One region of the Pseudoalteromonas sp. SCSIO_11900 genome, then DNA from elsewhere that is predicted to be linked to it. Evidence: predicted binding sites of a transcription regulator. Region 1 holds the regulator's gene; the other holds the start of a gene.
What was found. Region 1 encodes FliA, which starts transcription of late flagellar genes. Its sites were predicted from a motif close to CTAAAGNTNNNNNNNNNNNNGCCGATA; they were not measured.
Positions count from the first base shown of each region.

Region 2: BG00_RS09885 (VC2046/SO_2500 family protein) is a predicted target of FliA. The motif match lies at 4,417-4,443, and genes of this name have one in related genera.

Region 1 is NZ_KK070023.1:1,720,310-1,728,126, reverse strand. It holds gene BG00_RS08005 (flagellar motor protein) at 1-35, opposite strand, end outside; gene BG00_RS08000 (protein-glutamate methylesterase/protein-glutamine glutaminase) at 28-1,164, opposite strand; gene BG00_RS07995 (chemotaxis protein CheA) at 1,218-3,425, opposite strand; gene BG00_RS07990 (protein phosphatase CheZ) at 3,440-4,207, opposite strand; gene cheY (chemotaxis response regulator CheY) at 4,224-4,607, opposite strand; gene BG00_RS07980 (RNA polymerase sigma factor FliA) at 4,648-5,358, opposite strand; gene BG00_RS07975 (MinD/ParA family ATP-binding protein) at 5,385-6,245, opposite strand; gene flhF (flagellar biosynthesis GTPase FlhF) at 6,238-7,728, opposite strand; gene flhA (flagellar biosynthesis protein FlhA) at 7,750-7,817, opposite strand, start outside.
Region 2 is NZ_KK070023.1:2,118,256-2,126,072, reverse strand. It holds gene BG00_RS09915 (hypothetical protein) at 1-22, shown strand, start outside; gene BG00_RS09910 (NCS2 family permease) at 138-1,430, opposite strand; gene BG00_RS09905 (tetratricopeptide repeat protein) at 1,549-2,010, shown strand; gene BG00_RS09900 (SulA-like leucine-rich domain-containing protein) at 2,323-2,757, shown strand; gene BG00_RS09895 (YchJ family protein) at 2,797-3,273, shown strand; gene BG00_RS09890 (DUF6172 family protein) at 3,340-3,642, opposite strand; gene BG00_RS09885 (VC2046/SO_2500 family protein) at 3,855-4,382, opposite strand; tRNA gene BG00_RS09880 (tRNA-Tyr) at 4,495-4,579, shown strand; tRNA gene BG00_RS09875 (tRNA-Tyr) at 4,629-4,713, shown strand; gene BG00_RS09870 (M48 family metallopeptidase) at 4,739-5,431, opposite strand; gene BG00_RS09865 (PAS domain S-box protein) at 5,677-7,817, shown strand, end outside.

The DNA.
Region 1 (7,817 bases):
GCAACCAATAACCCTAAAATAGAAAGCTTATCCAAAGCCAACCTCTCTTTTTAAGCGCACCGCCACATCATGAAGGCCTATGTTTTCATTTGCTAATCCAGCACTAGCTACTGCTTGCGGCATACCATAGACAACACAACTTTTCTCATCTTGAGCCCAAATTGTAGCGCCAGTTTGTTTAAGCATGCGAGCACCGTCACGACCATCTGCGCCCATACCAGTTAAAATAATGGCAAGTACATCGCCTTGATACGCTTTTGCTACACTAGCAAAGGTAATATCCACACTAGGCTTATAGCTAACTCGTTCATTTTTATCTTCAAATACACGTAATGTTCTGTTTGAACCTCGTCCTTCTACCATCATTTGCTGTCCGCCTGGCGCTAAATAAGCACAGCCTGGTTGCAGTCTATCGCCTTGCTGTGCTTCTTTTACTTTAATTTTACACAAGCTATCTAATCGGGTCGCAAACGCAGGTGTAAATGCAGCTGGCATGTGTTGTATGAGTAGTATTGGGTGTGGGAAATTAGCAGGTAACTGAGTCAATATAGTTTGCAGTGCAACTGGTCCACCTGTTGATGTGCCAATAGCAATTAATTGATATTGCTTACCACTAGCACGCGTTGATGTGCTACTAGAAGGCGTTGGGCTTGCGCTTTTAAAGCTACGATCAGGTTGCACTATAGGCTTATGAGCAAAGCGCTCAGAGGTGCTTGGCGCTGGTTTAAGACTTGGAGCAGCAGGCGCTCTGATAATTCTACCATTTCGCTGGCGGCCTATTTCTTTAACTTTATTTTGTAATAGCTTTATTGCGTCGTCGTTATTACGAGCAATATCTTCAAACTTTTTCGGTAAAAAATCCATCGCGCCGGCATCAAGTGCATCTAAGGTGGCAGATGCGCCTGCGCGTGTTAACGAGGAGAACATTAAAATAGGAGTGGGGTTACTCGCCATGATCTCTTTAACTGCACTAATACCATCAAGCACCGGCATTTCAACATCCATGGTGATCACGTCAGGTCGTAATTGAGCTGTTTTATCGACAGCTTCTCGACCATTTACAGCAAAACCTATAACTTCAATGCCGCTGTCTTGTTCAAGAATTTCACTCACTCTGCGGCGAAAAAAGCTTGAATCATCAACTACTAAAACTTTAACAGCCATTTCGCTCTCTTATTCAATGAATGGGTAGGCATAAAATATATGCCTACTTTTAATTATCCAGCGTAATGCTTTAACATACTTGGCACATCTAATATCAGTGCAATGCCACCATCAGAGGTGATTGTTGCACCTGCCATACCAGGCGTCCCTTGAAGTAATGCGTCTAAAGGCTTAATTACCACTTCCTCTTGACCAATAAGCGAGTCAACAACAAAACCCACTTTTTGAGTTCCTATTTGCACAATAACCACATGACCTTGTGCTTTTCGCTGACCTCTATCAGCCCCTTTGATGAGCCAATGTTCAAGGTAGAATAACGGAATCGATTTTTTACGAACTATTATAGTAAGCTGACCATCAACCACATTGGTCTTTGTTAAATCCAAGTGGAATATTTCACTAACACCCGCCAGCGGCAAAGCAAATGTTTGTTCGCCAACCACTACCATTAAGGTAGGCAGTATTGCCAGTGTCAGTGGTACTTTAATCTCTAAAGTAGTACCTACGCCCATCTCTGATTTAATATTTACTGAGCCATTGAGTTGAGTGATTTTTGTTTTAACCACATCCATACCAACGCCACGGCCAGAAATATCTGAAATCTCTTCTTTAGTTGAAAACCCAGGTGCAAAAATAAGGTTATAAGCTTCGGTATCAGAAAGACGACTCGCTTGGTCGTGATCAAGCACCCCTTTGTTAATGGCAATCTTTTTAAGCTTTTCAGCATCCATACCAGCACCATCATCTTGGATAGTAAGCAAGATATGATCGCCTTGTTGAGACGCTGATAAAGTAACAGTACCGGTTCTAGGTTTACCTGATGCTTCACGAACGTCTGGCATTTCAATGCCATGATCCACTGAATTGCGCACTAAATGCACTAACGGATCAGCAAGCGCTTCCACTAAGTTTTTATCTAAATCAGTGTCCTCGCCTACCATTTGCAAGTTGATATCTTTATTCAATGAACGGGCTAAATCACGTACCACACGTGGGAAGCGGCCAAATACTTTTTTGATTGGCTGCATTCGTGTTTGCATTACCGCACCTTGGATATCAGCTGTCACTACATCTAAATTAGAAATTGCTTTACCCATGGCCTCGCTATCAGAGTTAGTCGCTAGACTTACCAAACGATTTCGCACAAGTACCAGTTCACCTACCATGTTCATTATTTGGTCTAAGCGTTTGGTATCAACTCGTACCGTTGTTTCTGCCGGTGGAGGCGCTGCTTTTTTAGCGGGAGCTGCTTGTGCCGCAGAAGCCGGCTTAGCTGGCTCTGGTTTAGGCTGTGGCTTTGGTGTCGCAGCAGGCGCAGGTTTATTCTCGACTACAGGTTCTGGTTTACTTACAGGAGCCGGTGTTTCTATCGATTTAGGTGCACCTTTACCATGAAGCTCATCAAGTAACGCTTCAAACTCGTCGTCACTTATTTCATTATCGCCCGAACTTTGCTCGTTACTTGGTGGAGTCAAAGGAGCTGATGGTGTTTGTTGTGGTGTACTTGAGGTTGCTTGGCTCACTTCGCCAAAGCTGCCTACACCATGAAGTTCATCAAGTAGGCTTTCGAATTCATCGTCAGTTATATCACCACTGACATCATTGTCACTTGATGATGATTGTTTTTCTTGTGGGGCTTGCCCTTTTCCATGAAGTTCATCAAGTAGGCTTTCGAATTCGTCTTCGGTTATTTCATCAACCTGAGACTCAGTACTGCTGCTATCTGGGCCGCTAAATAATTCATCAAAAGCAAACGGGTCTTCTATAGCATCGTTGCTCGGTTGCTCTGCAACTGGTTCAGGCTCTACCGATGGAGTTTCCACAGGAGCTATATCTTCAACCACAGAATCGCCGGCAAGCTCTTCTGCTGTCGGTGGCTGCCCAAGTTTGTGAAGTACAGCAAGTAATTCTGGATCCGCAGGCTCTGGCTGGTCACGATTTTTAATCGTGGCAAACATTTCATTAATGGTGTCCAGTGCTTGTAAAATCACATCCATTAATTCAGAGTTAACTGTTCTTACACCTTGGCGCAGTAAATCAAACACATTTTCAGCACCATGACATGCATCAACAAGCTCTGTCATAGCCAAAAAGCCAGCGCCACCCTTTACAGTGTGAAAACCGCGAAATATTGCGTTTAGTAGCTCAGTATCATCTGGATTGTTTTCCAGTTCTACTAACTGTTCAGATAAAAGCTCAAGGATTTCTCCGGCCTCTACTAAAAAGTCTTGTAAAATATCTTCATCGACTTCAAAGCTCATGCAGTACTCCCCTATTAGAAGCCCAAACTTGATAATAGATCATCAACTTCATCTTGATCAGATACAACATCATTACGCGATTCTTTATCAATAATAGGCCCTTCGGGACCTGCTAGTGTTTGTGCAACAATGGGATCTTCTATTTTTTCTGGTTGTTCAGTTGGTTCAGCCTCACCACCTTGCGCTGCAAATGCAGTTAAAAGGTGAATTAAACTTTCTTCAACTTCACGGACAAGTTCAATAACACGGCGAATAACCTGACCGGTTAAATCTTGATAGTCTTGAGCCATCAGCACATTAGTCATCAGCATTTGTAACTCATCGGTTTTGTGATGAGAACTGCTCATAAACTTATCAATACTATGGCAAAGTGATTTAAACTCACCAAGCTCTATTTCGCGGTTCATTAAACGATCCCACGTTGGCTTGATATCAGCTATTTCGTCAGCGATTTCTTGTGCTAATGGTAAGCTTGCTTCAACCGCATCCATTGTCTTATTGGCTGCGTTTTCTGTCATTTCCATGACATAGTTAAGGCGTTTTTTTGCGTCAGGGATGGCATCAGTGGTAATGTCTGTTAAACGCGTGTCTAACTCGAAACTTTTTAAAGCTTCGTGCAGTTGACGAGTCAACTTTCCCACCTCAGCAAATAAATGTGATTGCTCTTGTGAAGCTGTTTCTAAAATTAACTGATTCGCTTTATCTTGCTCACCATTTTCTAAAAAAACAACTAACTGGCGAGCTTGTTCTAAAGTAATCTGAGGCGCAGCAGGTGCTGACATAAGCCTCTCCCTCTCATTAACCTAAGCGTTCGAACACTTTTTCTAATTTAGTTTTCAATGTACTTGCAGTAAATGGTTTAACAATATAACCATTAACACCTGCTTGGGCCGCAGCAATTATTTGTTCTTTTTTAGCTTCTGCTGTAACCATTAAAACAGGAATATGCTTTAATTTTTCATCCGCTCGAATTGCCCTTAAAAGATCAATACCTTGCATGCCTGGCATATTCCAATCTGTTACAACAAAATCAAACGCTTGATTTTGCAACATAGGCAAAGCAGTTGACCCGTCATCTGCTTCTTGAACATTGGTAAAACCTAAATCGCGCAACAGATTTTTAATAATACGTCTCATTGTTGAGAAATCATCAACAACAAGAATTTTAATGTTTTTATCCAAAACATCCTCCAGTGAGGCCTGAACCTTTATTTACTTACTTCTAGTTTATCCAGTCATTGATTTTTGCTTTAAGCTTAATCATCGCCTGACCATGTATCTGACTTACACGCGATTCACTTACATCGAGTATATGCCCAATTTCTTTTAAATTCATCTCATCGTTATAGTACAAAGAAAGCACCATTGCATCTTTCTCCGGTAACGACTTTATTGCACTGAGTAAAGACTCATTAAACCGTTCATTTTTAACATTATTAAACGGTTTGTCTAGTGCTAAATCTTGGCCATGGGGTGTAATCACATCGTCATCTATACCAAGGTCTTCAATGCCTAACACTTTGCTTACATTTACATCGTTTAAAATATGATGATACTCATTTAGCGAAATTTCAAGTTTTTCAGCAACTTCACTATCTTTAGGTTCACGGTTTAAACTGTTCTCAAGCGCAACAATAGTCTCTGCAACCAAACGGCTTTTTCTGTGAACTGAACGTGGAACCCAATCGCCTCGGCGCATTTCGTCTATCATCGCACCACGAATACGAATACCGGCGAAGGTTTCAAAGCTTGCACCTTTGCTTGCATCAAAGTTTTTTGAAGCTTCAATTAAACCAATCATACCCGATTGAATTAAATCATCTAGCTGCACACTGGCCGGTAAACGAGCAATTAAATGGCACGCCACTTTTTTGACTAATGAGGCATGCTTTTCAACAATCATATTTAAATTCTGTGTTGACTGATATCCCATAACTCTATTCACCGGTATTGTCATTGTTAGTTACTAACTAGTTTCTCAATGAAGAACTCTAAATGACCCGAGGCTTGGCTAGGTGTTGGCCACTTAGCAATTTTTGTAGCCAGTGTTTTAAAAGCAATTGCAGCAGGCGACCCAGGAAAAATCTCAACAATTACTTTTTGGCGGCGCGTTGATTTGCGCATATTTTCATCATATGGAACCGTTGCAACCAACTCCATTGATATATCTAAAAATCGGTCGGTAACCTTTGAAAGTTTTGCAAACAATTCCTGCCCTTCGCGTAAACTGCGCACCATATTGGCAACAATTTTAAATTTATAAACGCCGTGCTCACGGCTAAGTACTTTAATTAAAGCATAGGCATCGGTAATTGATGTAGGCTCATCACATACCACCACAAGCACATCTTGCGCTGCGCGAGAAAAACTCAGCACCATATCGGAAATACCCGCAGCGGTATCAACAATTAAAATATCAAAGTCGGTGTTAAGTTCACTAAATGCACGAATAAGTCCAGCGTGCTCTGAGGGTGATAACTCAACCATACTTTGCGAACCCGATGTTGCAGGCACTATTTTTATGCCTGCGGGACCTTCGACTAAAATATCATCAAGTTCACATTCGCCCGATAAAACATGAGATAAATTACGCTCAACGCGCAGTCCAAGCATCACATCACAATTCGCTAATCCTAAATCAGCATCTAGTACAAGCACACGTTTGCCTTGTTGGCCTAACGCGATTGCTGTATTAAGGGATACGTTCGTTTTACCCACTCCACCTTTGCCGCCGGTGACAGCGATAACTTTTACGCCGTTATTATTATTCTTGCTCATTTTGCGAAGGCCGCTTGCTTGATCTAAAACTGTGTTAATCATACATCTCTACTGTGCTCGACGCCACTGATTGGTGTCGTGATTGTTGTGCTTTTATTCTTTTTAAATACAATTGCTCAGCTTTTTTTACTAGTTTTTCGGCATTTGCCACTCTAATATCTTCTGGTACTCGCTGACCGTTAGTAAGATACCCTATTGGGAGACGATTTTGAATCGCAATACTAATAATCTCACCTAAACTCAATGACTCATCAAGTTTAGTAAAAATACATCCACTTAGCTGTACTTTTTTAAAGTGCCTTACTGTTTCTTGCAATACATTAATTTGCGCCGTCGCACTTAATACTAAATAACTACGTATATCAACACGCTGATTACGCATCAAGGTGTTTAACTGCTCGGTTAAGCGTAAATCACGTTGACTCATTCCCGCTGTATCAATTAAAACTAGACGTTTATTTCGTAAATGATATAAAACTTCTGCTAATTCATTTGCATCTTTAACTTGTTTAACGCCACAACCTATAATACGACCATACGTTGCTAGCTGCTCATAAGCACCAATACGGTAGGTATCGGTAGTAATAAGCGCTACTTTATCGGCACCGTATTTTTGTGCACCCAATGCTGCCAGTTTTGCAACTGTGGTGGTTTTACCCACGCCAGTAGGCCCGACTAACGCAAAAACACCGCCTTGGCGAAGTATTTCGTTGTTCGTGGTTTGCATTTGATCTTCAACCATGTTCAATAAAGCTTTCCAGCCTTGTTGGCGAGACACATCGTCTGGTACAAAACATGCCATTTGCTCAGCAACATTTTTCTCTATCCCCATACCGACTAAGCGGTCAATCATACATGCACGGGTCGGATCGCGACGTGCCATATCTTGCTGCATTAAACCTGATACTTGGTGCTCTAATAGTTGACGAATTGCGTTCATTTCTTCACGCATTGTGCTGATGTCACTGGATTCTTTATGCATTGTTTGCTGACCCGGTGCGCTAGGTGAATCTAAATCGTCAAAGCCACTGTCTAAGTCGTCAAAACCTAAGCTATCGGCTTGGGTGCGAGGACGCACTGGCACGCTTTGTTCACGTTCAAACATATTTTTAGGTCGTGATTGCACAAGCTCTTGTTCTTGATAGTGGCCAGATGTGTCAATACCAGAGTGTGAAAACATTGAAGCAAGCTCTGCTGAACGAGGACGTGGAGACTGACGCTCTAGTAAGGCTTGTAAGCTATCTGCAACCTTTGCTTGTGGCTTAGGTTGAGCGCGTTGCGGTTCTGGTTTAACAAAATTATGTGAACTTTGCTCAGTATGTGCAAATGAAGCGCTTGCAGCAGGTTGACTTTGAGGCTGCTCTGGCGGTTTTGTCGCTGCTTTGTCGTAATCAACTGCAGCAACAATTTCAACGCCATTAGCTAGTTTTTTATTTGACATAATAACCGCATCAACACCCAACTCTTCTTTGACTTCTTTTAGTGCAGTGCGCATGTCTTTAGCAAAAAAACGTTTAATTTTCATAATTCAAACCCCTTTAAAATCTTATTGTTGGCCTACAGAGCTGACAATCTTGATCTGTCTTTCATCTGGTATCTCTTGATAAGACATCA
Region 2 (7,817 bases), 400 kb from region 1:
TGCACCTAAAAAGAAATGGTAACATCCTTTCTAAATAAAAAGCCCATGCAGTTGCATGGGCTTTTTTTTGAATAGGATTTTGCCCCACTTTGTGTTTACATACTAGAACATATACATATTCTAACAAGCTGCCTGCATTAAGATAAAAATGCGAACTTAACAATAAACAAGGCCGTTAAAATCCAAACACTAATGCTTACCTGATCTTTTTTGCCACACAGCACTTTTACCGCCGTATAAGAAATAAAACCAAGTGCAATACCGTGTGCAATTGAGAAAGTCAGCGGTGTCATTAATAATACAACACTCACCGGAATTGCATCAGTCATGTCGTCCCAATTTACAAACTTTAAGTTTTGTAGCATCAATACAGATACATATAAAATAGCTCCCGCGGTTGCGTATGCAGGCACCATTTGAGCTAAAGGCGCAAAAAACATCATCAGTAAAAAGCAGCAACCCACAACCACAGCGGTCAAACCAGTTCGACCACCAACAGATACACCTGCAACAGACTCAATGTATGACGTGGTTGTTGAAGTACCGAGCATTGCACCTGCAATGGTAGCTGTGCTGTCGGCGCTTAATGCACGACCTAAACGCGGCATATTACCGTTTTTATCTGCTAAACCAGCTTTCTGAGTTACCGCAACTAACGTGCCTGAGGTATCAAACAAATCAACGAATAAAAACGCAAAAATAACACTCAACATCGACAGTTCAAACGCGGCACTAAAGTCCAGTTGCATAAAGGTCGGCATGATAGAAGGTGGCATTGCAATAACACCATGATACTCCACTAACCCCATAGACACAGCAATCGCGGTGACTAGTAAAATACTGATCAGTACGCCACTTTTAAAATCGCGATAAAGCAGTGCAGCAATAACAAAAAAGCTGAAAATAGCCAATAAAGGACCAGGCGAGGTAATATCACCCAACTGCACCAGTGTTGCAGGACTTGATACAATAATACCGGCGCTTTTAAGTGCGATGAGAGCTAAAAATGCGCCAATACCCGTTGCTATTGCTTGCTTGAGCACCAGAGGGATTGCATTAATAATCCACTCTCGCACCTTAAATAAGCTTAGAATTAAAAATATACACCCTGACATAAATACCGCACCCAACGCAGCTTGCCAGCTATAACCCATACCTAATACAACACCATAGGTAAAAAATGCATTTAATCCCATACCCGGTGCCAATGCCAGTGGGTAATTGGCCCACAAACCCATAATAAAACACCCTATTGCAGCTGCAATACAGGTGGCAACAAAGGCAGCACCTTGGTCCATACCCGCTTCAGCAAGCATAGCTGGGTTAACGAATACGATATAAACCATCGTAATAAATGTAGTCATACCGGCAATACATTCACGGCGAACCGAAGAATCATTTGCACGGATTTTGAATAAGGCTTCGAGCATAATAAACTTATGGTTGTAAAAAGTGGCGAGATTTTAGCATAAAAATAACTTTTTACAGGACATTTTACCTTGCTATATACTAAACTAGCTAAGTGATTAAAATAACAAACGAAGTAGCATGATCAAAACGACACCAAGTGGCCAAGACTTAGAGCAACAATTAGACAACATTCTTTCTTTTGTAACGCAACCAAGCGATGCAAATCTCCCTGCGAGCTCTAAAAACACCGATCAAGACACATTAAATAAAGCCCTTTATTACCTTAAAAATGAACAAGGCGCCTTAGCCGCAAAATGGATGCGTTTGGCAGCAATGGCAGGAAATTATCGCGCGCAGTTTTATTTAGGGCTGTTTTTTATAAAAGGACAAGGTGTGCCGCAAAGTGTATTTCATGGTGCTGCGTGGCTTAGCTTAGCCGGTAGTCAAGGCTATGAACCTGCCATAAAAGCAATGAGCGATATACGAAAACATATTAGTACCAAACGACTTAAAGATGCTCAATGCTACGCAGCCAGCCTGTATGAACAAATTCACCAGTTACAATTCTCACATTTGATCCCTCCTAGTAGCGAAAAATAATTTCACTGCCCAGCAACTCATTTCATCTGTAAATTAATTAAGCATTTATAGCCAAAACAAGCACGCTTAATTAATTTAAACTACTGTATACCCCCTGCTCATCTGTCGTTATTTGTTCCCAGCCTTAAAATTAATTCTGTGGGCATTAACTTTCAATAAAAATTAAACCATTGTTATATATAGATTATTTATATATTTATAGTAACTGTCGCGTTTTAAGATGAATAACTGTACAAAAAAACACTTGCACCAAACAACTGTATAAACTACTGTATGAATGTACTGTATAAAAACCCAGTGAGTGAGAAGATTATGTTACAGCCAATTACCGTAAGAACAGTTAAAAGTTACCAGCAAGATGACCAATCAGATTGTGTTAACGTTGTACAAATTGAAGATGAAATTTCAGCAACGTTTGAATTATTAAAAGTATTACACCAATACAACAGCCTAAACGCATGGACACTGTTAATAGCACCAGATAACGTACCGAGCAAAGCGCTACTTGATTCATGCTCAATTGATACCAGTAAATTACTGGTTATTCGTCAAAAACATTTAGTTAATTTAGAGTATGTTTTAAATTCTGCACTTCACAATGGAAATTTTGCCGCGGTGATCACCTGGACTGACATAATAAATAACCAACAACTGTCGCAGTTATCATTAAACTTGAGCCATACGCGCACTAAGTTGTATTGCTTTAGCAAAAAAAGCGCTCATTCTGAGATTTCACTTACGCAATAAGCTTGATAAACTAGCGTTTTAATACACAGTACATTTATCATGACTTCTAACGCCCTATTATGTTTTTGTGGCAGTCAGCAACCTTATGCTGATTGCTGCGAGCCTTTTCATTTAAAAACCAAACAGCCACACACACCAGAGCAACTTATGCGTGCACGCTACAGTGCTTATGCTGTTAAAAACGCGGTTTTTGTTCGTGAAAGTTATTCAAAAGAAAAACAAGCTGAAAACTCAATTTCAGAAATTAAAGATTTTGCAAATAGTTGCCGTTTTATAAACTTAACCATATTAGACTCTGGTTATAATGATGAAACAGGGTTTGTTACATTTAAAGCTCACTACTTTTATCAAGATTTATATTGCGAGTTGGCAGAAAATTCAAGGTTTATTAAAGAAGATGGACAATGGCGATACCTTGATGGTGAGATTACACCGGTTGCCGATATTAAAGTAAAACGCAATGATACGTGCCCTTGCGGCAGTAATAAAAAGTATAAAAAGTGTCATAGTGTATAAATAACAGCTACAAAAAATGGGCCACAAGGCCCATTTTCAAAACTACACTAAACGCAAATTAGCGTTTTACTCGCCATCATCTTCATCGAAATCTTGACGCTGTGCAGGTCTTGCTAAAATCTCTAAGTAAAAAGAAGTTAAACCTTGCTTTTCAATTTCACTGATGTGATTGTTAATTTCAGCAACGTGAACCACTTGGGCTTCTTCAACCGTGTTACCAAACTTACAATCAAATGCCCAGTAGTCGGCATCAACAGGTAAAGTTTTATTACGTTCTCTTTTCAAATATTTTTTCACTTCATGCTTTGCAGCATCAACCATACGAGGGTATTTGATTTTCTCATGATTCAGCGTGAATGTTTTCTTCATTACGTTCCTAATTACCTTGGTTTAATGATAATGGCATTTAATGTCATACCATTTGCGCCATTATAGCAATTGCATTTAAATTTTGGATGCTTTTTTTATATTAAATCAGTTATTAAAATAAAGCATCTATAAAATCAATAGTTACTTTCTACTATAAACACAGTTTATTACAATCAAATGGCATGTATAAAGCAGCAATTGAACACATATAATTAGGCACTAAACAAATGTAATGGCTGGTGGATAGCTTCATTTTGTAAATCATCATAAAATGCCACCGCATCCATTTGAGGGTTTGATAGCTCGGTGTTGGTATTTTGAATTCGTCGACGGACTGCTAGTTCGCAGTTATCAATGACAGTCAGTGGAATGTGGTTTTTATCATCACGAATATTAAATGGCTCAGGCTTTAAGCACTGAGTTAACTTTATATCACTCATCCCTACAGCGCTTCCCATTTTTGCTAAAAGCTCTGTGTTATTTTTACCAATTAACATATTAAAGGTATCTGGCGCTAATGGCTGCTTTGGACCTGCGCCAAATTGTTTACGCAAAGCATCTTCATCAGCTTGATAATGCTTAGTGTCACTTTTGGGTAGGTGGAATTCACTAAAATCGAGTGCATCGTGAGAGAGCATTGCTAATAAAAGTGCAAACTCGCCTCGGCGGTTTTCGTGCACACTTTCGTTAAGCCTCGTTTTTAACTGGCTCTCCGTGATTAACAAATCACCAATCTGCATAGACTTTAGCCTATTTAACTAATTAATAAGTATTTATCGGCTAAATTTGAATTTTCTTTAGCTTTTTTCTTTACTTAAATAAGAAGTTTGCTATTATCTGCCGCGTTGCATTGGAGGGGTTCCCGAGCGGCCAAAGGGATCAGACTGTAAATCTGACGGCTCAGCCTTCGCTGGTTCGAATCCAGCTCCCTCCACCACTTTTCTTAGGCTAAGTTAAGTGAGGCCAAATGCAATAACAGTTAGTGTGGAGGGGTTCCCGAGCGGCCAAAGGGATCAGACTGTAAATCTGACGGCTCAGCCTTCGCTGGTTCGAATCCAGCTCCCTCCACCACTTCTCTTCTCTACATTATTTCTTTTTATTCAAATACCCACTGTAAACTCATACCATGATTGTTTAACCAGTTACTTGCTTGTTTATAATCTGAATAAAATAATCCCACACGTTGCCAAAATTGAGCGCTGTGATTTAAATATTTTAAATGTGCTAATTCATGAACAATCACGTAGTCAATGACCCATGTCGGTGCACTTGCCAAGTGTAAGTTGAAGGTTAGTTCACGCCTGCGATTACAACTACCCCAGCGACGTTTATACAATTGAATACGAATATTACTCGGTAGCTTTTCACCCATCAGCTGACAATAATCGTTAACTCGCATTTCAATATAACTTTCTAATTTCTCATGCAAAAACTGCTCTAGCAAACTTTGATACATTTGCGTTTGATGCTTTACACGTGAAGAAATACTCAGTAACAGCGTTTGGCTTTCATTGTGCTGCTGCCATTGAGTGCGTGCTGCGTTTTCAAATTGCACATTAACAGCTTCATTAAATAATTTAATACTCTGGGTTTTGAGTGGAAACTGTCGTGTATCGGCTTGAATTTGTTGCTTATGTAACTGAGCATCAATCCAGTCCTGTTTACTTAACAGCCATTCATTAATTTGTGTTTTCGTTACAAAATGGGGCGCATATACCGTAAGCTCACGTTGTGCGACTTTGATAGCCACTGTTTTTCTTCGCTTACTACGCTTTAAAGTGTAATCCAACAATGAATGCTGCCTATTTATAATTAACCACTGGGTTTTATTTTACCTTGTACCATAACGGCTAATCTATAAATAATCCCCACTAAATGCCATTTTAATAACAATGCATTTAGTGCTACTCAATAAATAGTATGGTTTAGAGCTTAAAACACTTACGTTACTTTTGTTATTTATAACTCAATACCTTGTGATTATTAATGTATTTTATATTAGACTGAATTTAAGAGTTATTATGTGAATGATTGATGTTAGCTAATTTTTTTATAAACGAACCAGATCCAAGCCTAATTATTAATGGTGTATACGACCCAAGTTTAGTGACACTATCTATACTCACCGCAATTTTTGCAGCTTATTTTTCTTTGCACGTTCTCGATTTAGCAAATAATACACATTTTAAATCTTATCGAAAGTTAGCCAATATAACCGCAGCCTTAGTCCTTGCCGGAGGGATCTGGAGCATGCACTTTATTGCAATGCTCGCATTTTCTTTGTGCACTACAATTGAATACGACCCCACACTCACTTTTGTGTCGTTTATACCGGCTTTACTGGCATGTACCATTGCTTTTTCTTGTTTGAAAACATATAGCTCTCACCCTCGTATTATCAATTTAATTCTAAGCTCTCTTTTATTTGGCGCGGGTGTTGGTACCATGCATTACAGCGGTATGGCCGCGATGCAATTAAGTCCTTTACTTCGTTATGATCTAATATGGTTTGGCGCTTCAATTGTTGTTGCAGTGCTGCTGTCTTTTATAAGTCTTTATGCACGTTTTCATTTACCAGCACACTTTAAAAAATTAACGCCTATGCATAATCGTATTATTTGTGCCCTTATTCTTGGCCTTGCCGTGGCTGGTATGCATTTTATGGGCATGGCCGCTACGCGATTTATTGCAACAAGCCCGATAATTAACGAGCAAACAAACCAATCACATCTAACCTTTATTGCTATTAGTGTGTCGTTCGCCACGCTTTTATTAACAGCGGTGGTTGTGATCATCAATGGCATGATCCGTTACAGAATGCTGTTGGGGAAAAAATCAGCTGAAGAGTCTCGCCTTGATGCTATTTTATCAACTGCCATTGACGGCATCGTTACTATCAATATTAAAGGCACTATTTTGAGCTTTAATAAAGCCGCAGAAACAATTTTTGGCTGGCAAGATAATGAGGTCATTGGCCAGAATGTAAAAATATTAATGGCTGATGATATTGCGAATCAACACGATGCTTTTTTAAAAAATACAACAAACCATGAGGTAAAACGTGTTATTGGTGTTAATCGCGATGTGTGGGCAAAACATAAAAATGGTCATCAATTTCCAATTCGCTTGGGGATTGGTGAAGTAAAGCAATTACAAACTGAAACATTGTTTGTGGGCTTTATTACCGATTTAACTGAACAAAGAGCGTTACAACAAAGCTTAATTGAAAAAGAGCGACAATACCGTACCTTGATGAACAATATGCCCGGTGTGGTATTTCGCTGCTTGTTAGATGAACACTGGAGTATGTTGTTTATCAGCCCTAGCGTCTATGAACTAACGGGTTATCGCGCTGAAGAATTTACTGAGCAGCGTATTACCTTTGCCGAGCTTATTGTTAAAGAAGATGAAGCAGCGATTTCTTTAGCCATTGATCAAGCAGTTGCATCGACCAGTCAATACTCAATTGAGTACCGCATTCGCCATCGCAACGGCAATATTATTTGGGTACTCGATCAAGCAAGCATTATCACTAACTCTAAAAATGATACACGCTGGATTGATGGCGTTTTAGTTGATATAACTAAGCGCCGTGAATATGAGCAAAGCTTAAAGCAAGCCAAATACGAGGCTGAAGCAGCCGCGCAAGCTAAACAGTCTTTTATGGCAAATATGAGCCATGAGATACGTACCCCCATGAATGCAATTATTGGCTTTAGTGATATTTTAATGGATAGTCCGCTTAATAAAGAGCAACAAAAACAAATTATTACCGTTAATAACGCTGCGCGTTCTTTATTGCATTTACTCAACGATATCCTTGACTCAGCAAAGCTAGAGAAAGGTAAACTCGAAATTCAAAAAGTACATTTTAACTTGCAAGAATTGCTTGATAATATTGTGTCGACATTTTGGCTTGATGCAAAACGCAAAGACTTACAGCTCATTTTAAAAATAGCTGACAATGTAAATCCATTTTATTTTGGTGATGATACGCGTTTACGCCAAGTGCTAACCAATTTAATCGGCAATGCGATAAAGTTTACTGAGCAAGGCCATGTTACTCTTTCGGTTACTCATAAACCCAATCAACCCATTTTATTTGAAGTACAAGACAGCGGTATAGGTATCGAAAAAGGTCGCCTTGAGGCTATTTTTAAACCCTTCGAGCAAGC